One region of the Autumnicola musiva genome, then DNA from elsewhere that is predicted to be linked to it. Evidence: riboswitches for the same ligand, from Rfam matches in the RefSeq annotation. Region 1 holds a riboswitch; each other region holds the start of a gene.

What was found. Region 1 has a riboswitch for cobalamin ahead of RM539_RS18280 (TonB-dependent receptor plug domain-containing protein). Riboswitches for the same ligand answer to the same signal wherever they lie in the genome.
Region 2: linked by a shared signal. The riboswitch ahead of RM539_RS06350 (ribonucleotide-diphosphate reductase subunit beta) and the one ahead of RM539_RS18280 (TonB-dependent receptor plug domain-containing protein) in region 1 are both predicted to bind cobalamin.
Region 3: linked by a shared signal. The riboswitch ahead of RM539_RS06900 (TonB-dependent receptor plug domain-containing protein) and the one ahead of RM539_RS18280 (TonB-dependent receptor plug domain-containing protein) in region 1 are both predicted to bind cobalamin.
Region 4: linked by a shared signal. The riboswitch ahead of RM539_RS16050 (PKD-like domain-containing protein) and the one ahead of RM539_RS18280 (TonB-dependent receptor plug domain-containing protein) in region 1 are both predicted to bind cobalamin.

The regions. Positions count from the first base shown of each region.
Region 1 covers NZ_JAVRHK010000024.1:11,863-17,082, reverse strand. The annotation lists gene RM539_RS18295 (DUF4625 domain-containing protein) at 1-79, opposite strand, end outside; gene RM539_RS18290 (hypothetical protein) at 328-654, opposite strand; gene RM539_RS18285 (hypothetical protein) at 1,061-1,348, shown strand; cobalamin riboswitch at 2,238-2,426, shown strand; gene RM539_RS18280 (TonB-dependent receptor plug domain-containing protein) at 2,526-4,532, shown strand; gene RM539_RS18275 (YncE family protein) at 4,542-5,220, shown strand, end outside.
Region 2 covers NZ_JAVRHK010000003.1:319,928-325,147, reverse strand. The annotation lists gene RM539_RS06355 (ribonucleoside-diphosphate reductase subunit alpha) at 44-1,732, opposite strand; gene RM539_RS06350 (ribonucleotide-diphosphate reductase subunit beta) at 1,756-2,730, opposite strand; cobalamin riboswitch at 2,841-2,972, opposite strand; partial or broken gene RM539_RS06345 (glycosyltransferase family 2 protein) at 3,655-5,084, shown strand.
Region 3 covers NZ_JAVRHK010000003.1:438,314-443,533, forward strand. The annotation lists gene RM539_RS06890 (hypothetical protein) at 1-131, opposite strand, end outside; gene RM539_RS06895 (ABC transporter substrate-binding protein) at 169-1,311, opposite strand; cobalamin riboswitch at 1,644-1,929, shown strand; gene RM539_RS06900 (TonB-dependent receptor plug domain-containing protein) at 1,961-3,790, shown strand; gene RM539_RS06905 (YncE family protein) at 3,793-4,881, shown strand; gene RM539_RS06910 (DUF4268 domain-containing protein) at 5,016-5,220, opposite strand, start outside.
Region 4 covers NZ_JAVRHK010000015.1:63,639-68,858, reverse strand. The annotation lists gene RM539_RS16055 (SusC/RagA family TonB-linked outer membrane protein) at 1-2,251, opposite strand, end outside; cobalamin riboswitch at 2,793-2,999, shown strand; gene RM539_RS16050 (PKD-like domain-containing protein) at 3,107-4,504, shown strand; gene RM539_RS16045 (endonuclease/exonuclease/phosphatase family protein) at 4,685-5,220, opposite strand, start outside.

The sequences.
Region 1 (5,220 bases):
TTTGGTCATCATCATTACTACAGGATGTGAATGACAAAAAACTAATAAATGCGAGTACGTAAAAAATTCTTATTTTCATGATTTTAGTATAATTATTAAGGATTTATAAATTTTAATTGTCAAGTAGGGTAATTCAAGAGTTTTGGAATAAACCCAATTGGTATTGTTTTCTTGGAATGGGTAGAATTTCTGATAAGGATCAGCTCCTAAAACTAGTATGAATAGTCTTGGAAGAGTTTCCTTGAGCCTATAAGGCATCTTCTAATAAAAAGTGGAATCCTAATTAGATATAATCAGAAAGAAACTCTAAACTTTGTAAAAGAGAATTTACCCAATTAATGCCGGGGGTGCCCGAAGCTGAAATAATCGAAATGGAAAAGGATTTACTTTGTCTTCAAGGGAAACTCTGTAAATCTCTTCCTTTAGGGGAGTGTATAATGTATAAGAATAGAATTCAGGGAAATCGGAAGTAGTGAGGTGAAAGGAACAAAAATCACAATCTGCTTTGGCATCCATATCGGAAAAATGAACCGAACTTATATCCGTATCGCCAAAAGATGTTTCGTGGGAAAGCGAATGCAACGCAGGTAAAATACAGGCAGAAAGGATAATACCTCCCAGTAGTAAGCATATTTTTGTTCTCAACTTTTCCACAGGTCACAAATCTAATAAACTGGTTCATATAAAACTCCATTTCTATTCATAAATTGTATATAATCTAAGAAGTTCTCATTGGAAATATATAACAAAATGATTTATGATATCTCCCTGAATTATCGCTGAAAATGTGTGAAATCTTCTTTCAATTGAGATAGCACTTAAAATTTGACTTTAAAAATGTCGTCAAGGTTTCAAAAAAAAGTTCCTAGTTCTTTGAAGTATTGTCATTGTTATTAACTGGGGACTTGATTCGAACCAATAACCTCGGATTATTATTATAAATTGGCTTATTAACCTCTTGGTATTCGAAACACTAAACTACTACACTTCAATAATTTAATATTTACACTAATTTCATTTTTCATATTTCGAACCAAAAAAGCTTTCAAAATGAACCACTATGGACTTGAAGTCCATAGTGGTTCATTCAACTATCTCAGAGTCCAATGCGATCATTATAAATTCAGAAGAAGAATATCGGGATTTTATTAATAAAATTAAAAACAAACCGCATAAAGATCAAATCGGAATGCAAAAACAAACAACTATGCCTCAACCCAATCACCTCTGCAATGGGGGGATTATTGAGATTAGTGCAGCTGATACCGGATATGCAAATTTAATATTTCAGGTTTATGTAGGTGCTGGTAGTTGTAATTTTACAGAAGTAATAGGCGGAGCTTTTTGAAGGATGGACTTTAGGAGTTAGTTATACTTATAAATACAGTGAAAATCATTGCGGTTATGCAACTGCTTATGGGATTTATAATTATAACTTATTTTTTGAAGGCATAGGAACTATATATGGTGATCCTGCGGAACATACCTTAGTTCCAAATTGCAATTAACTTTTAAGATAACACTAATAAATACTTTATTATGGAGATTAATCTATTTATATGGCAAACTATTTTGACCATCTTATTAATACTAGGAATTATATGGTTAATCAAATTTTTATTTTTTAAAAAGAAAAAATTTGATTCTTAATCCAGAAGTAATTAAATACGCCAGTTTTTATGTGCCAAAAGTTTGGTTAAACAGTTGTCCCGGCGAAAGAAATTGGTATGCTTCGTTGCAATAAGCATCGATATGAAGTCGGCTTTTAAACTCAATGTTTAATAAATTGTCCGAAGCAATATTTTCGGTAAAATACAATAGTTAAAAATCTAATTTTTTTGATGGAATTTCCGTAGCATCACCAGTATCATCTGAAGCTTCCGCCAAAGATTGCATCAGGTAGCATTTACCATTGCAATCTAACTTTGGCTTATCTTTATTGATACATAATACTTCTGAAATATATTCGTAGTTTAAAACATACTCCCCATAAAGCGAAAAAGGCCGAAGCACAATAAAAAAGGCGAGTAATGGGAAATAAGTATTTCACGCTGCAAAAATACTATTTGCCTGATGGTCTAGAAATCAATTCCGCTTAAAATTCAACTTTTAACATATCTACGATCTTTTGATTCTAACCATCATGGCTTGGCATAAAATTTAAAGAAACACAATTTTACCACTACTCTAAATTTTATTAATAAACTTTAAAACTTTCTAAAAACAATAACTAAATTTGCGGCTCATTAAAAAATGGTTGTCCGGATTTTTCGCCGGACATTAAAAAGGGAATCTGGTGAAAATCCAGAACTGTCCCGCAGCTGTAAGCTTTTTAAATGAAGCCCATATATGGTCACTTTCTAATTAGAGGGGAAGGCCGGGTGGATAAAGCAAGTCAGAATACCTGCCATTTTTAGTAATTCAATAAAGCTTTCGGGGATTGAAGCTTGGATTCGTAATATGAACCCTTTCATTAAAGGAAGTGGTTTGTCTTCCTTATTCTTCCTCGAATGTAAAATAACCTAATGAGGAAGAATTCAATTTGCATTGGTATACTATTATTTACAGGACTTTTTTTGAGTCCACTATTACTCCTGGCGCAGGAGCGGGATAGCATATCCCCAATAGTGCTTGAAGAAGTCTTGCTAAACCACCGTAAAAATCTTAAAGAAACTCATAATTCTCCCGCGCCGGTACAGGCAATCTCGGGTGAAAAACTACAAAAACTCAATAGTATAAATGTAGCAGATGCCCTGAGTTATTTTAGTGGTATTCAATTGAAAGACTACGGCGGCATTGGCGGTATTAAAACGGTTAATGTACGCAGCATGGGTTCGCAGCATACCGGGGTTTTCTATGATGGCATACAATTGGGAAATGCACAGAATGGCCAGGTGGATCTCGGAAAATTCTCGCTAGAGAATATGGAAAAAGTAAGCTTATATCAAGGGCAACGTAGTGAAATACACCAATCAGCAAAATCTTATGCTTCAGCCAATACCATCTATTTAAAAACAAAAACTCCAAAATTTAATGAGGGCAAAGCTTATAATTTTAAGGCAGGAGTAAAGTCGGGTTCTTTCGGGCTTTTTAATCCTTCCTTGAATGTAGATTATAAAATTAGTGACGCCATTGCGGTGAGGTTAAGTTCAGAAATGGTTAAAGCTCACGGAAGGTATAAATTCTTGTACTCCAACGGGGTCTATGATACCACGGCCGTAAGAAACAATGCAGATATCACCTCCTACCTCCTGGAAGCATCTGTTCACGGAAACCATACAAAAAATAATTCCTGGCAAGTAAAATATTACCATTATAGTTCTGAAAGGGGACTTCCAGGGGCAATTGTTGCCAATAGGTTTAGGCGACCGCAAAGGTTATGGGACCGCAGTAATTTTCTTCAGGCCGATTATAAGCATGAGTTTGGAGAAAAATATGCGATTAAAGTCCGGGGCAAAATAGGCGAGAATTTCTCTCGTTACCTGGACCCGGAAATTACCACTACTACCGGGCTTCTGGATAATAAATACGACCAACAGGAATATTATCTTTCCCTTGTAAATACCTATAAGATAAAACCTTTCTGGAGCTTAAGCCTGGCTACAGATTTTCAGCAAAACACCATGCAAGCCAATTTGTACCGTTTTGCTTACCCTAAAAGAAATACTTTGCTAAACGCCCTGGCCACAAACCTTAACTTTAACCGGTTTACAATGCAGGCAAGCCTTCTAAGCACAGGTATATACGAATCGGTACGGTATTATGAAGCTGCAGAAGATTTTCAGGAATATTCACCAAGCCTATTGTTTAATTTACAGCCTTTCGCATCTCCAGAGTTAAGAATACGAGGCTTTTACAAGAACATTTTTAGAATGCCCACTTTCAACGATTTGTATTACACCTTTGTGGGCAATACTTTTTTATCTCCAGAATATTCAGACCAGGTTAATTTAGGTTTTTCCTGGCAGAAAAAATGGGGAAATACTTTCCTTCATGTCACCAGCGATATCTATAAAATTTGGGTCACAGATATGATAGTGGCCGTTCCCGGTACCAATTTATTTAGATGGACGATGCTAAATCTTGGAGAAGTAGAGACCATCGGACTGGAAACTACGGTTAAAAACTCGGGAAATCTTTCCAAAGAACTTAATTATACGGTATTACTCACCTATACCTTTCAGGAATCTCTAGATGTAACCCCGGGTGGGAACAGCTTTGGGCAACAAATTCCTTACATCCCCACACATAGTGGCAGCCTAAGCGTAATGGCTTCTTATAAAACATTAGATGTTAATTACAGCTTTATTTATACGGGAGAACGTTACAGTCAAAAGGCTAATATCCCTTCGAACTATTTGAAACCCTGGTACACCCATGATATATCTTCCAGTTATATTTTTAATTTTTTAGACAACCCGCTAAAACTGGGTCTGGAAATAAACAATGTTTTAGATCAACAGTATGCGGTAGTAAGAAATTTTCCGATGCCCGGCCGGTCGTTTCGGGCAAACCTTAATTATGAATTTTAATAAAATAACATGAAAAAACTCTGTTTATTATTAGCATTAGGCTTTACCCTCTATTCGTGCCAGACTGATGACATTGATATTGAAGAGGATGTACAAAACCCCGAGATACCGACGAATCCAACAGACCCAGATGATGATGATGATGATGAACCTGTTGAATCAGATGATGCTGTAAGAGGTTTCTATTTGCTCAACGAGGGCAATATGTCTATGAACAAAGCCTCTCTTGATTACATGGATTTTGAAACCGGGGAATACAGAAGGAATGTCTTTAGCCAGGCAAACCCAAACCTGGTAGGCGGTCTGGGAGATGTGGGTAACGATATTGGCATCTATGGTTCTAAACTGTATGTGGTTGTGAATGCTTCTAATAAAGTGGAAGTACTCGATGCAGATACGGGGGTACGCCTAAAACAAATTGATATCGATAACTGCCGGTATATCACTTTCTATAGAGGAAAAGCTTACTTAAGCACTTATCTGGGCAATATTGGAGATCCCAATGCCCAAAACGGTATGGTGGCCGAGATAGATACCACCAGTTTGGAAATCACCCGACGGGTTGAAGTGGGAAGGCAACCTGAAGAACTTGTAGCCTATAACGATAAGATCTATGTGGCCAATTCCGGGGGATATAGCCCTCCGGATTACGAATCTACCATCTCGGTTATAGATCTACAGGATTTTA
Region 2 (5,220 bases), on a different contig from region 1:
GAAGACTAATCATCATCTTTTCTTCTGTGAAGTCAATAACTAATTAGGCTTCACAGCTGGCGCAACTCACCATATTAGAAATGAATTCTTTGGAAACACTTTGACTACGTTGATAGTATAAAGTTTTTACCCCAAGTTTCCAGGCTTCAATCATCAAATTATTTACTTCCTTTACAGGTAATCCCGCAGGAATGTTAAGGTTAAGACTTTGCGCCTGATCGATAAATTTCTGCCTTACCGATGCCTGCTGAATAATCTCCAATTGGCTGATCTCTTTAAAGGTTTTAAAAACATCTTTTTCCTCCTGTGTAAGAGAATTTAAATGTTGCACACTTCCGTGATTCAGCATAATACTTCTCCAGGTATCCTCATTATCTAGGTCTTTTTCCCGAAGCAATTCCTTCAGATATTTATTCTTTCTCATAAAATTACCTTTAGCAAGCCCCGCTTTATAATAGTTACTGCTGAAGGGTTCAATTCCAGGAGATGTCTGGCCTAAAATTGCAGAAGAAGAAGTAGTTGGTGCAATAGCCATTAAAGTTGTATTTCGCAACCCGTAATCTTTCAGGATGCCCGGTTCTCCATAAATGGTGGCCAGCTCTCTACTGGCTTTAGTGGCCTTTGTACTTATATCTTCAAAAATCTGATGTGTTAATCCTTTGGCCCGCATTCCTTCAAAAGGGATCATATTCTTCTGTAAATAGGAATGCCAACCCATTGCGCCTAAACCCAGTGCACGGTGATTCCTGGCAAACCGGTTTGCTGAAGCCAGATAATGGTTTCCTTCAGTTTTGGCAATAAATTCCTGCAATACCCCGTCCAGGAAATAAATGGCAAGTTTCACCGCCTCAGTATCTTTCCATTCATCATAAAGTTCAAGGTTCATTGAAGAAAGACAGCAGATAAATGATTCATCTTCAGAAGAAGGTAAAGCGATTTCAGAACATAAATTACTGGAATGGATAGTTTTGTTTTTGTCTTTATAAACCTGAGGCTTGAAACGATTAATATTATCTTTAAAAAGAATGTATGGTAAGCCTTTTTGCTGGCGGCTTTCCAGGACTTTCGCCCAGATATCACGTTTTTCCATATCGCCGTCTATCATCTCCTGCATCCAGTAGTCGGGTACACAAACCGCATTAAATAAATTCTGAATAGGATTCCCGATATTTTTAATTTCAAGAAACTCTTTAATATCGGGATGATCAATGTCCAGGTAAGCGGCAAAAGCTCCACGGCGTACACCGCCCTGGGAAATGGTATCCATTGCCGTATCGAATAATTTCATAAAACTGGTCGCACCGCTACTTTTACCATTATCGGTAACCGCACTGCCCCTACCCCGCAGTTCCCCAAAATAACCGGAAGTTCCTCCGCCAATCTTGGTTTGCATAATCACCTCGCCAAGTTTATGGGTAATTCCTTCAATATTATCGGGCACATAAACATTAAAACAGGAAATTGGCAAACCACGTTCGGTGCCCATGTTGGCCCATATTGGTGAACTTAAACTCATCCAGCCACGTTCAATCATCTCGATAAAAGCCCCGGCGAGTTCAGGCTTGTACAATCTTTTTGCAGAGGCATTAGCCACCCGCTCTATTGCAGATTTTACAGTTTCACCTTTTAATAAGTATCCGCGGTTTAGGATTTGCTGGCTTTCCTCGTTAAGCCACCATAAACGTTTTTTATTTGGCTCCTCGGCAATTTGTAAAGGTTGAGTGGTATTCATCATGAAAATCTCAGGTTTAAAAATTAAAATAAATCTGCTGCGGTGATGCTTTTATCGTGTTTTGTATAATCAACAGGACGCCTGGCAAAGAAATCGTCCAGACTATTGGCAAATACTTCTTCCTCAAACCAGCGCATAGGCTCATATTCTTCCGGAGAAATATTGTAGATTTTTGAAATCCCGATGTTTTCCAGACTCTCGTCTAAGCGAAATTTCATAAAATCCATAAGGTTTCTCTTATTGATGTTTTCCAGTTGACCGTTGGCAAAAATCCAATCCAGTATTTCCTCTTCCACTTCAATAGAATGAATTACGGTAGATCTTAATTTCTGAATAAGCTCGTCGTTAAAATATTCCGGAAATTCTTCACGAATCTGATTGATAATATAAATACCGGCGTTGGCATGAATTTGCTCATCTACTGAAGTCCAGGCTATGATATTGCTAATATTTTTCATTACTCCTTTGAAACGGTTAAAGGAAAGCACAATTGCAAACTGACTGAACAGGGAAACATTTTCAATTAAAATTGAGAAAAGAATCAGTGACGAAATATAATCCCTGGGATCTTCTGCTTTAGTATGCTCCAGGGCATTTGTTAAATACGCAATTCTGTTTTTGATGGCGGGCACCTCAATCACTTTCTCGAACTCATTATTATAGCCCAAAACTTCCAAAAGCCTTGAATAAGCCTGAGAATGCCGGAATTCACATTCGGCAAAAGTGCTTCCCAATCCATTAAATTCCGGTTTTGGCAGGTGCTTATAGAGGTCGCCCCAAAAGGATTTAACAGCAACTTCAATCTGGGCAATAGCCAGCAAACTTTTCTTTACAACATCTTTTTCCCCTTCAGATAAATAGGTGTGAAAATCCTGCACATCTGCAGTGAAATCTACTTCGGAATGCACCCAAAAGGACCTGTTGATAGCATCGGTAAAATCTAAAACTTTGGGATATTCGAATGGCTTATAATTAAGCCGCTTGTGAAAAATACTCATGTTACTTTTGCATTATAGGTGAAACAAAAGCATAAAATTTAATGGATGGAAAGAAATAGGTGAAAATCTATTATAAAATATCCCATAATCATTACTTTTTATGCGAAAGTAAAGTGGTTTGGTTGATAAGGTAGCCTGGCTTTTTAGAATCTAAATTACAGTTGCGCAACAGCTCATGACTTTCACATGATTCCCCTTAGATTTACAACCAATACAATTATAAAGTCAAAAATAACAAGAAAGCACCATCTCTTTTTCCATTCATCTTTTAGTTATTCACATACTTCTTCACATTGTTTAAATCTTAAAAAATTTTGTGCAATTAGTTTTCCTTAAATACGGGAACAAAACATAGCGCTTTACCCCTCTTACCTGGTACCGGAGAATATAAAGACTGTTGCGTTTCCGTTTTAAGGTCAATAGTGTCTTTAGATTAACTACGTTTAATGGATTCTTTTCTCCTATAAGTTTTCCTTCCGGTTAAATGCTAAATATGGATGTTTTCGCTCATCAGGTAAACAGTAATTTCTACCTGTAAATAATCAGAAAAGATTACAAATTAAGTATTGAAGAAATTTGGTGAATCAGAGCCATCTTAAATTATAGTGAGGCAGGCAATAATTCTTTCAGAAAATAAATAATAGAATTCAAAACTGCCATAAAATTTCCCCCGGCCCATAGATTGGGAATTATATCTACAATTTTCCAACTGCACCACATCTATTCCCCACAGTAATCAATCCTAATTAATTGGAATCAATTGATTTTAGCTAATGGTATAAAGATTGAATCCCAGCACATATATAAAGTTTTATGGTTCTATCAAAGAATATGGAACTGGTAAACACATAGAAAACAAATAAGATTTTAAAAAACCACATGAATAAGAATATCAGATTTTCTGCTTCAGCTCCAGCTGAAATAATAAAAACAGACAATAACAAACCAAAAAAAGAAGATTCTTCATATGGCGCCGGAAGAGAACGTTTTTCAGGTTCAGATAAGGATTTCAGGAAGGTTTCCTGGAGCACCAGGCACCTTCTTATTTTATTAGGCACTTTTATACTTTTAATCGGTTCAGCTTTTTGTGTTTACCTATTCCAGGCTGAATTTCAGGAAATGAATCTAAATAGAATGGATTCATTGGCAGGTATGTTATTTATAATTCTCACAAGCTTCTTATTAATATTTAAAATTTGCTTTTTACTATATATTGCCAGGTTGTTTTTTCGCTATAAGCCAGTTCCATCTGTTACAGACGAGGAATTACCTTTTTGTACTGTTATAGTGCCTGCTTATAATGAAGGTAAACAAGTCTGGTCCACATTGCATAGTTTAGTTGAGAGCAATTATCCTGCAGAAAAAATACAATTAATTGCCATTGATGATGGTAGTAAAGATGATACCTGGCACTGGATGAAAAAGGCCAAGGATCAATTGGGAGCTCGTGTATCAATTTACCAGCAACCCACTAATAAGGGGAAACGACATGCCTTATATCGTGGTTTCAAACTGGCTAAAGGAGAGGTCTTTGTAACCGTAGATAGTGACTCTATTGTAGAGGAAGACACTTTGCGTAATCTTGTATCTCCATTCATTTCTAATAAAAACTGTGGCGCGGTAGCGGGAAATGTGCGGGTTCTCAATAATGAAAAAGCGATCATTCCCAGGATGTTAAATGTTAGTTTTGTATTTTAGTTTTGAATTCATAAGATCTGCTCAGAGTGTATTGGGTTCTGTATTATGTACTCCCGGCGCCCTGGCTGCCTATCTAAGTAAAGCGGTTATGTCCTGCCTGCCGCAGTGGATTAACCAAACTTTTATGGGAAAAACAACCGATATTGGTGAAGATCGCGCAATGACCACTATGATCCTTAAACAAGGCTATCATGTATTATTCCAACGTAATGCCTATGTCCACACCAACATACCGGAAAGATTTAGTGCTTTACATAAGATGTTTACACGTTGGGAAAGGAGCAATGTTCGGGAAAATCTTATGATGTCAAAATTTGTTTTTTAAATCATTCCGCGAGGGATCAAAATCCGGTCCTCGTATATTACTCTTAAATCAATGGATGCAAATGTTAACGGCTTATCCGCTGTTACTGGTTATGATCATTTTATTGCTTTCACATCCAATTTTGTTTATCAGTTCCACACTGCTAAGTGTTTTTATATTTTCAAGCCTTCCGGCTCTATTTTACGCAAAAAAATATAATTTCTTTGAAGCTTCCTGGGCCTATTCCTACAGTATTTTTTATACATTTGGTATATTCTGGATTACCCCTTATGCAATGGCCACGGCTAGTAAAAGAGGGTGGTTAACCCGTGATTTACCACAGAAAAATTAGTTTGGGCCAGAGTTAAATAATTGAATTTTATAAATTTTCTGAAGGCTTACACCTTCAGAAAATTTCTTTTTTAGATAACTATTGATAATTGACTACCAAACGGGAGTAAGGTTTTTAACTCTTAGAACCCGCTAAC
Region 3 (5,220 bases), on a different contig from region 1:
CTGTTTTGAATTTTATTATAAAATTGAATGGCTTCTATAAAATATTGATTCCGGGACTTTTGTAGTCCATCAAGAAGCTCTTCAGTTTCACTATAAATATTTTCATCAATCTCAATGGAATTTTTTTTCATTTTGAAAATTCTTGTACCTAAAGGTAATTAATTTTCTTTATTGATCTTCCAGGGCTTTAAAAAAGGTTCGCTGATAATCTGGCATTAGGTTGGGATGAAAAATGGAAATAAGGTCTTTTAGAACAAGATCGGGCCGTTGCGGGCCGAGTTCGTAATATACCACGCCTCCGGTTTCTCCTTTTACCAGGCTTACACTATATACATTCCTGTTTTTTACTGCTTCAAATTGGCGGTAATGTTCAGAATCTGCAAAAAGTTCCTCATAGGTAGTAAACTGGCCGGCGCTTATCCAGTACTTTGCACCCTGTGCTTCTGCAAGAACGCTTTCAAAAGAAAGTGCCATGCTGCCGCTTCCCTCGGTTTCAGAATAAATATAATCGGCATTGGCATCTTTTATAAATTCAGCGGTCCAGGAATTTCCGTAAGGCATATACCACTGATCTTTATACATGGAACCGCTTAAAACTTTGGGAGACTCCTTGCCAGTACTTGCCAGTTCCTTTGCATCTTTGTAACTGGTAGCGATTTGGTTAAAAATTTTTTTAGCCTGCTGACTTTTATTAAAAAATGCACCGAAAAACTTTATCCATTCTGCTTTGCCCAGAGGACTTTCTTCTGTCCAGTCTCCATTATAAACTACAGGGATTCCGGTTTTTTGAATGGTTTCAAAAGCAGAATTGTTGCCGTTAATTGCAAAGCCAATAACTACATCGGGTTTCAAATCGATTAAAACTTCAGTGTTAAGATCTTCATTTTTTCCTAATTCTTTAATTTCTCCGGAATTGATCAATTCCCTGGTTTTTACTGAAGAAATAAAGTCCAGGCCCGGAAAACCTTTTAAAGTGGATGTTACTTCCAGAGCTTCCAGAGCCGGAATATGAGTGGTGGAAGTTACCACAATACGCTCTATGGGAACTTCAATTTTTTGATCATACTCCAGGCCGGCAGGAATTTCTGCATCTTCTTCAGCTAAGAGATAGCGGAATTTTTCTTCGGCATTTGGCCAGGGAGTTTTTACTTCAATAATGGAATAATCATCAAATTTTTCTATTTCAAATCCACTGGCATAGGAAATTTCAACCTGTTCTCCCTGAGTAGATTGAATGTCTTCTGCCTTATTTTCTGAATTTTTACATGCGCCTGTAATTACTAGTAATAAAAGAAAAGTGAATTTTTTCAAGAGGAATGTGTTTAAGATTCAAAAGTAAGATTATTATTGAATATCTGAAATCTACAAACCTATCGTTACCCTAAACTCGATTCAGGGTCTCATCATATATGTTATAGGTTTTTAAAGTTGATATAAGATGCTGAAACAAGTTCAGCATGACGTCAGTTAAGGTTTTTATTCCAGGAGGTTTAATACTCCTATACTTGCCTCGTTGGTAAATGTCTAAAGTTCGGAAACGTGTTCCTCCTATGCTCCGTAGGCTTGCCCCGGAGAACTTTTACCAGGAACGAATAATCAAATATTCTTTAAAAATTTAGGCTGACAACAAACATAAATGTTTATTTTCGCACAAAATTTTTGGTTCCGTGCCGGGTTTTCCGGTACGATTAAAAGGGAATCAGGTTGAAGTTAGAAATACGAAATTAGAAGTTAGAAGCAAATTTAGATTACTTCGTACTTCATCTTTCTTACCTCTGACTTCAAACAAGCCTGAGCTGTTCCCGCAACTGTAAGCTTAGTCCAATTGGGATGCTTGTTGTTATCACTTCAAATACCACTGTTCTTTATGAATGGGAAGGTAAACAACAAGACGCGAGCCAGGAGACCTGCCAAAAGCAAACTTTAAAATCGAGACTTTCGGGATAAAAGTCAGAGGCAGATGAAAAACGCAAAATTTTACATTCTATTTCTGGTGTTGTTTTATGCCTTCCCGGCATTGGCACAAAAAGATTCTATCACTAAACTGGAAGAAGTTGTGCTGAGTGATGTAAAGCTTTTTAGGCATTCCCGCACCCAGGAAATTTCAGTTTTAAATGATTCTATTATTGCCGAAAATGAACCGTCTTTAACTTCTTTATTAAAGTTTAATAGTCCTGTTTATTTTAAAGAAAATGGTGTGGGAGGGGTTTCTTCCCCGTCTTTTCGCGGGACCACAGCTTCACAAACTGCAGTAATCTGGAACGGGATTAATATCAATTCTCAGTTTAACGGCCAAACCGATTTTAATACAGTCAACACTTCAAATTACAATAATATAGCTCTTAGGGCAGGTGGTGGAAGTGTTCTTTATGGCAGCGGTGCAATTGGCGGCAGTATTCATCTCAATAATCATTTTCGGTTTGATGGCGAATTTAGCAATGGCCTGAGGCTCGAAATTGGCAGTTTTAATACTAATATTTTAAATTATTCAGCTGAAGCATCTTCAGAAAAAACCAGCGTTTATATCAATTTTTCCGGAATAGAATCCGAAAATGATTATGACTACCTGGGAACAGAAAAGCACAATGAGAATGGTGATTTTTACAATACCAGTATGAGCGCGGGAATTGCACATTGGCTGAACGAAGACAATATTCTGAAATTTTACAGCAACTTTTATACGGGTGAGCGCGGTTTTTCGGGAACTCTTGCCGCTCCCTCCAATAATAAATATGAAGATTTAAATAGCCGCAATCTTTTAGAATGGAAGGGTTTTTTCAATGATTTTATTTCTTCCCTGAAGCTGGCTTATCTGGATGAAAAATATAAATATTTTGAAAACCGGGACAGTGAAAGTTTTACTTACGGAAACGCGGCCACTTATATTGCAAAATATGACCTTACCTATCAGATAAATCCTGAAATGAGCCTGAACGCCCTGATTGACTACAGGAATACGGATGGAAAAGGCTCTGATGTAGGACAAAATGTTAGGAATATTGGAGCTTTCGCGTTGCTTCTTAATCATAATTTAGGAAAGTTTTTTTATGAAGTAAGTGCAAGAAAGGAAATTACTGACACCTATGAGTCTCCTTTTTTATACTCTGTTGGAGCGGGTTATGCCGTTACTTCTTTTTATGAGGTAAATTTAAATTTCTCAAGAAATTTCAGGATTCCTACTTATAATGACCTATTCTGGGCTTCCGGCGGAAATCCTAATCTTGACCCGGAGACTTCTTATCAGGGGGAAATAAGCCAGAATCTTCACTTTAGTGATTTTGAATTCGGAATCACCACTTATTTAATGAAAATTAATGATTTGCTTCGGTGGGTTCCCGATTCCCGTGGCACCTGGCGTCCTGAAAATACTGAAAGCGTAAAAAATTATGGATTGGAATTCCGCGGAAACTTTGAGAAAAATTACACCGGACACCACTTCAGTTTAAATGCAAATTACAGCTACACTAAAACCAATGATGAGGTGCTTGATAAAGAGCTTATTTATACTCCGAGACATAAAGGCACTGCTTCACTTGGGTATTCATATATTGATTTTTCGTTTTTCTACCAGTTTCTCTATAACGGCAATATTTACACCTCTTCAGATAATAATTATCAGCTGGAAGGCTACACTATTTCGAATGCAGGAATTAATTACAGTTTTGGCAAAAGGGATTTTCTCACTGTAGGGCTGGAAATGCGGAATTTTTTTAATAAAGATTATCAAAGCTTACCGTCCAGGCCAATGCCGGGGCGTTCAATTAATAGTTCACTAACCATTAAATTTTAAATATGAAAATCAACAAAGTTTTTATTTTGGCTTTAGCAGCCATTACCTTTTTTACATCTTGTGAAAACGATGATGACCTTAATGAAATTCCTGTAGCAGAGGGAGATTATGCCAATGGTATTTTTATTCTGAATGAAGGCGTTTTTAATTCCGGCAACAGTACGGTTTCCTTTTTGGATGAAGAAACCGGGACTGTGGTGAAAGATGTTTTTGCTGCTGAAAATTCTGGTGCCGCACTTGGAGATACAGGGCAGGGTATGGGCTTCTATGAAGACTATGCTTTTATTGTGGTAAATGTTTCTAATACTGTTGAAGTTGTAGATCGGAATTCCTTTGAAACCGTTGCAACTATTGATGAGGGACTTCAAAATCCGCGTCATATTGCGTTTACAAATAGGAATGCCTATGTCACCAACTGGGGAGACGGTACAAATGCTGAAGACGATTACGTGGCGGTGATTGACCTGGAAAATTTTACCGTTTCAGAAAACATTAGTATAGAGGAAGGCCCTGAGGAAATTGTAGAAGAAAACGGAATGCTTTACATAGCTCAAAATGGAGGATATTCCGTCAATAATAAAATTACCGTTATAGATGCTTCTACTAATGAAGTCACAGAAACTATTACCGTAGGCAATCGTCCTGGTTCCATGGAGATTGAAGACGGATATCTTTGGGTTGCCGTGGCAGGAATGGGTTCTTATCCCGATCCTGCGGCAGAAACGGCAGGGAAAATTGTTAAAATAGACCTCACTTCTAATGAAATAGCTTCGGAATTTACTTTTCCAAATTCTACAGATCATCCTGCGAATCTTGATATTGAGAATGATAAAATTTACTATACTTTAGGAAAAAGCGTTTATACTTTTAATGAAACCGATACTGAACTGCCGGAAACTGCTTTTGCTGAATTGACCGATGTGGCTTCTTTATATGGATTTGAAGTTGAAAACGGAAATATTTATGCCGCTTCAGCTAATGCAGACTTTACAGGAGACGGAGATTTATTTATCTACAGCACTGCAGATGGGAGCCTGTTGAATTCTTATGAAGTTGGTATTAACCCTAACGGAGTTTATTTCAATGAATAAATAGCTAATTCACTCCAAAGTTATATCTAGCCCATACGTGTATTTCCCCAGGTATTGCATTAAACCTGAAAATATGCGTATGGGCTAAATTTTGAAAATAACAGCAGTGGGGTGAGCTGCGAAATTAAAAGTTTTCAGGCTTTAATAAAATCTTCAAAATCGGTAAAAAATTCTTCCAGTTTCAGCATTTTTTCAACAAAGAATTGCTGTACGTTTTCCCAGTCATTTCTATTATGAATGCTTACGTCTTTAAGCTGAACATAAATTCGGGAAATAGTCTTCCCTTCAGGAAGTTCATAGTTTTCATCAAAAATGGCATCAGGTAAATATTCAGCAAGA
Region 4 (5,220 bases), on a different contig from region 1:
CACCCTTATCTACATTAACCGTATTCAGTGTTAATTCAACACCTTTATTTTCAAGAGAACCAATATTTACATATGGAGCAGAGGTTGCACCTACACCTGAAGTTCCGGAGTAGTCCGGATAAGGAGCCAGCAGTAATAAATCTTCGGTTTTTTTATAATAAATATCTGCAATAAATTCAAGACGGTTATTGAACATATTCAGGTCCAATCCAATATTACTGGAATAAGTAGTCTCCCACTGCAAATCCGGGTTCGCTGTATTCGAAGCCAAAAGTCCTGCCCCAAACGGAGTTGCTGAAGCTCCATAAATAGAAGTAAAGGCATAATTAGGAACACTTTGGTTACCCACAGCTCCATATCCCAAACGAAGTTTGAAATTGTTAATATATTCATTGTCTTTCAAAAACTCTTCATTGGAAACCCTCCATGCCAGTGCTGCTGAAGGAAACCATCCCCAGCGATTCTCTTTGGCAAATTTTGAAGAGCCATCATATCTTAATGTTGCAGTTAGCAAATATCTGTCATCAAATGAATAGAAGGCCCTGGCAAAATAGGAATTTAGGGAACTTCTAAAACTGGCGTTTGAATTTCGGGCAGTAGTAGCATCTCCCGCATTTAAATCTGTAGCTCCATTGGTTAAATAACCTGAACGGTAGCCGTAAAGATTTTCGTAATTAGATTCCTGGTACTCCTGGCCGAGTATTGCATTGATATTATGATTTCCAAAGGCGCGGTCATAGGTTAGAACATTTCGAAAATTGAAGTATTTGTTATAGGTTTTTGTTCTTGTACCTTCCCTGACATCATTTACAATTGCCCCAAATTCATACGAAGGATTAAATGTGTAGGCGTTTGAAAATCCGTAATCTATAGAATATTCCGATCTAAGTTTTAGTCCTTCTATAAAATCGATTTCAGCAAAAGTATTTGCCCTTATCCCTGCGCTTTCATTGCTGTTATCTCTAATACTTGCCAAACCTACAGGGTTGTTTTGCGTAAACTCATCCGTAACAGGACCATCAAAGGTACCTTCAGAATTACGCACGGCCACGTTTGGAGTCTGTCTTAAAGCGGTTAAAATAAGGGACTGATCAGAAAAAGTTGTAGTTTGATTTATATTATTAAAAGCGAAATTTATACCTGCCTTTAAGTAATCCTTCAATTGGGAATCAAAAACTCCTCTTAAGTTAAGCCGCTCAAAAGAAGATCCAAGTGCAATCCCCTCCTGATCAAGATACCCTATACTCATAGCATACGTGTTCTTCTCGCTGCCCCCGGAAATTGAGAGGTTATGACTTTGCATCATAGCCCTGGTAAACATTTCATCCTGCCAGTCTGTTCCCTCACCTAACAAATCGGTACGTATAAATTCAGGGTCTTGCTGAACAATGTCCAGATCGGCCCTGGTATTTTTAAGGATTGCATAATCCTGAAGGTTAAGCAGGTCAAGTTGTTTAGGTAATTCCTGATAGCCAATGTAACTATTAAGGTTTATAGTAGCTTCTCCGTTTTTACCTCTTTTAGTAGTAATCAGAATTACCCCATTAGCCGCCCTTGATCCGTATATAGCAGTAGCAGAAGCATCTTTTAAAATATCTATGGAAACAATATCTGAAGGATTAATTGATGCAAAAGCATTTTGACCAGCCTGCCCTGTATTACTGTCCACTATAACTCCGTCTATTACAAAAATAGGCTCATTAGAACCTGTAATAGAACTTATCCCCCTAATACGAATAGAAGAACTGGCACCAGGCGCTCCACTGTTTTGCTGAATCTGAACCCCTGCAGCACGACCCTGCAAAACCTGATCTATTGTGGTGGGAATAGATTCTTCAATCGCATCTTCGGAGACAGAGACTACCGCACCCGTAACGTCACTTCGTTTCATGGTTCCGTACCCCACTACAACCACCTCATCCAAAGAAGATACGTCTGTTTCTAAAGTAGTATTAATCTGGGTTTGGCCATTCACAGGCACTTCTTTTGCTTTGTACCCTACAAAGCTAAAAACAAGTACACCATCAGAAGGAACGTTACCAATGGTATAGTTTCCATCAAAATCACTAACCACTCCATTAGCAGTTCCTTTCAACATAACCGTAACTCCCGGTATAGGACCGTTTTCATCAGTAACGGTTCCTGTAATCGTACTTTGCGCGAACGCAGTAAAACTAATCAGGCTTAAAAGACCAAAGAGATAAACGCTTCGAATCTTAAAGCTCAATTCATTGAGTAAATGTTTTGTCATTTTTCTAAGTTATTTAATAACAATTTTTAGATCATAATGGATAATATCCATATTGTATAGCATGAATTTCTATCCGGGTAAATAATTCAGAAACATAAAATTCAGGATTATTTACGAAATCGATTGATTAATAATTTATAGTTAATAAATCTTAATATTTAGAAAACAAATATATCGGGCTAACTTCAAAAGAAATAACATATTTGTTGCAACTGTACATAAATTTTGAAGCATTACCCTTAAAACCTGGGGTTTTGAAGAGATTCCATTTTTCCCATCACTATAATGCTTTCATAATACCATGCATCCATTTGCCTACTGCTTCTTTTAAAATTTGTTCTTATGGTTTCTTCCTGATCAAAAATTGGAAGCTAACCTTACCTGGTGTTTCTTTCTGCTTTGAGCCTTAACTCTTAATCTGTTCTTTTACGAAGGTTGCTGAAGGCAAAACCTCTGAATATTCCTCTGAAAAAATTAAGGGCAGGTAATTATAATTGAAAAATTTTGGGTTTCCACCTTCCGCACCTCATGGAAATAAACTAATATTGTCCAGATTTTCGGTTACAAATGCTTTATTAAGTTTTGTATTAAAAGGGAATCAGGTGTAAATCCTGAACAGTTCCCGCTGCTGTAAATCCCTCCTGGTATTTCCGGGGAAAATCTTTTTAATAAAACCACTGTCTTTTATAGATGGGAAGGATTAAAAAGAGGGATAAGTCAGAAGACCTGCCAAAAATCAAAAAACAAAGCTTTCGGGAGTTATTGCTTTGGGTAGATCTTCTATTCTTCTTATACCCCCTGCCGTTTTGTTTTGTAAACAAGTTAATTTTAACTATTAATTTTAATACAAATCAAATGCAACAAAAATTATCTAATTATCTGTTTATTTTTATTGGAGGAATTTTTCTTTTCTCCTCGTGTAGTAAAGATGATGATCCTGGACTAACACCAATGGAATTTGCCAATTCTGATTATCAGGAAAATTATGAAGTTACTTTAGGAGATACTTTAGTGGTGGAGCCTGAAATTTTGAATGTTTCACAAATCACAAGCTTTAGCTGGGAATTAAATGAAGAACAAATTTCAACCGATCAAATCCTGAATTATGTTGCAGATGAATCAGGAACCTTTTCTCTCACATTTAAAGCAATAGCAGATAATGACTCTGTGGTTAGAAATTATCAGGTTACAGTAAAGGATCCTATACAATTTGCCAATCCTGATTATGAGGAAAATTATGAAGTTACTTTAGGAGATACTTTAGTGGTGGAGCCTGAAATTTTAAATGCTCCACAAACCACAAGCTTTAGCTGGCAAGTAGACGAAGAAGAAATCTCAAATGATCAATTCCTCAATTATGTTCCTGATGAATCCGGGACATTTTCTCTTCAGTTTAAAGCAAAAGCAGAAAATGATTCTATTATCAGGACTTACCGGGTGACTGTTAATGATCCTTATGAGTTATATTTCAGACCAAAAACAGAAAGTAGTACCGAATTTATTTCAGATATACTGGAGTACAAACCTGCACCGGGACAGCACATAAATGAAAATTATGGATCTCCTGAGGATGCAGAAAATATTATTGGTGGAAAATCCAACATCCTTTCATTGGGAGCATGGGGTGGACATGTGATTTTTACTTTTGATCATACTATTGAAAACATAGCTGAACAAAAAGATTTCGTAATTTATGGGAATGCGATGAGTGGCCTTTCTGAACCGGGAATTGTACAGGTTTCTTTTGATGAAAATGGTAATGGTATTCCAGATGATACGTGGTATGAGCTGGCAGGGAGTGCCCATAATAAGGAAGAAACATCCTTAAATTATGAGCTTACCTATACAAATCCTGATGAATATGCCAATGTTCCCTGGCTGGATAATCAGGAGAATCAGGATAGTGTTATGATAAATTCCTATCATACCCAAAATTATTATCCGCAGTTCATTGAAGAACAGGAGGAAGTAACATTTGCAGGCACAAGAGTTTATCCTACCATAAATACCGACGGATTTGTATCCATTGATGCCCTGGAATGGGGATATGTAGATAATTTTGATGCCGATTACAATATCTATGGAGGTAACGCCATGGAAATTGATTGGGCAGTTGATGCGAACCTTAATCCCGTTGAACTAAGAGGGATCGATTTTATAAAAGTTTACACAGGAGCCCAGGGAGACGCAGGTTGGTTAGGAGAAATTTCTACAGAAATTAAAGGAGCATCGGACCTTTCAATGGTAGATTAAAGAAAGAGAAAATTTTCTGTACCTGATAAAATTGCTATTCAAAAGACAAGGTCTCTGATGTAACATCTCCATCAGAGACCTTTTTTAGTATAACCCATTGGTGTTACGGGAAAAATTATTCAGTATTGTTCTTTTTCCCTGTTAAAAATTCCGTGACAAACAGGAAAAACATTTCTTATTTTATTCAGATAATACAAATTGAGCATAAACAGGAAAATGATCAGATCCAATATTTGGTAATCTCTGAATATCTGCCACTTCAAATTCTTCGGTCACAAAAAAATGATCCAGCGGCCAGCGCATAATCTTTAGATTCGCATCAAAACTGTTATACAGCCCCCTTCCTAGCCTCACGTTCTTCAAATTTCCACTATACCCGAACAATCTGGCCGTATTAGACCAGGAAACGTCGTTAAAATCCCCTGCTACTATAGAGGGCATCTCTTCCGCCACTACTAAATCGCTAACCTTAAGGAGCTCCACTTCTTTTTCTCCTACATTATCGGGATATTTATCACTGGGCATGGGAGCTACGGGATGTACGCTGTGTAAACTGAATTCCTTACCGGAAGTTAATTGTATCCTGGTATGGAAAGAAGGTACATTCTTATGCTTCAAAAATTTAATCTGGTTTTCAAGAAAAGGAAATTTAGAATACAATGCCATTCCGTAAGCCTCCTCATTTGGCTGTTTTATTACATAGGGATAATCTTCTT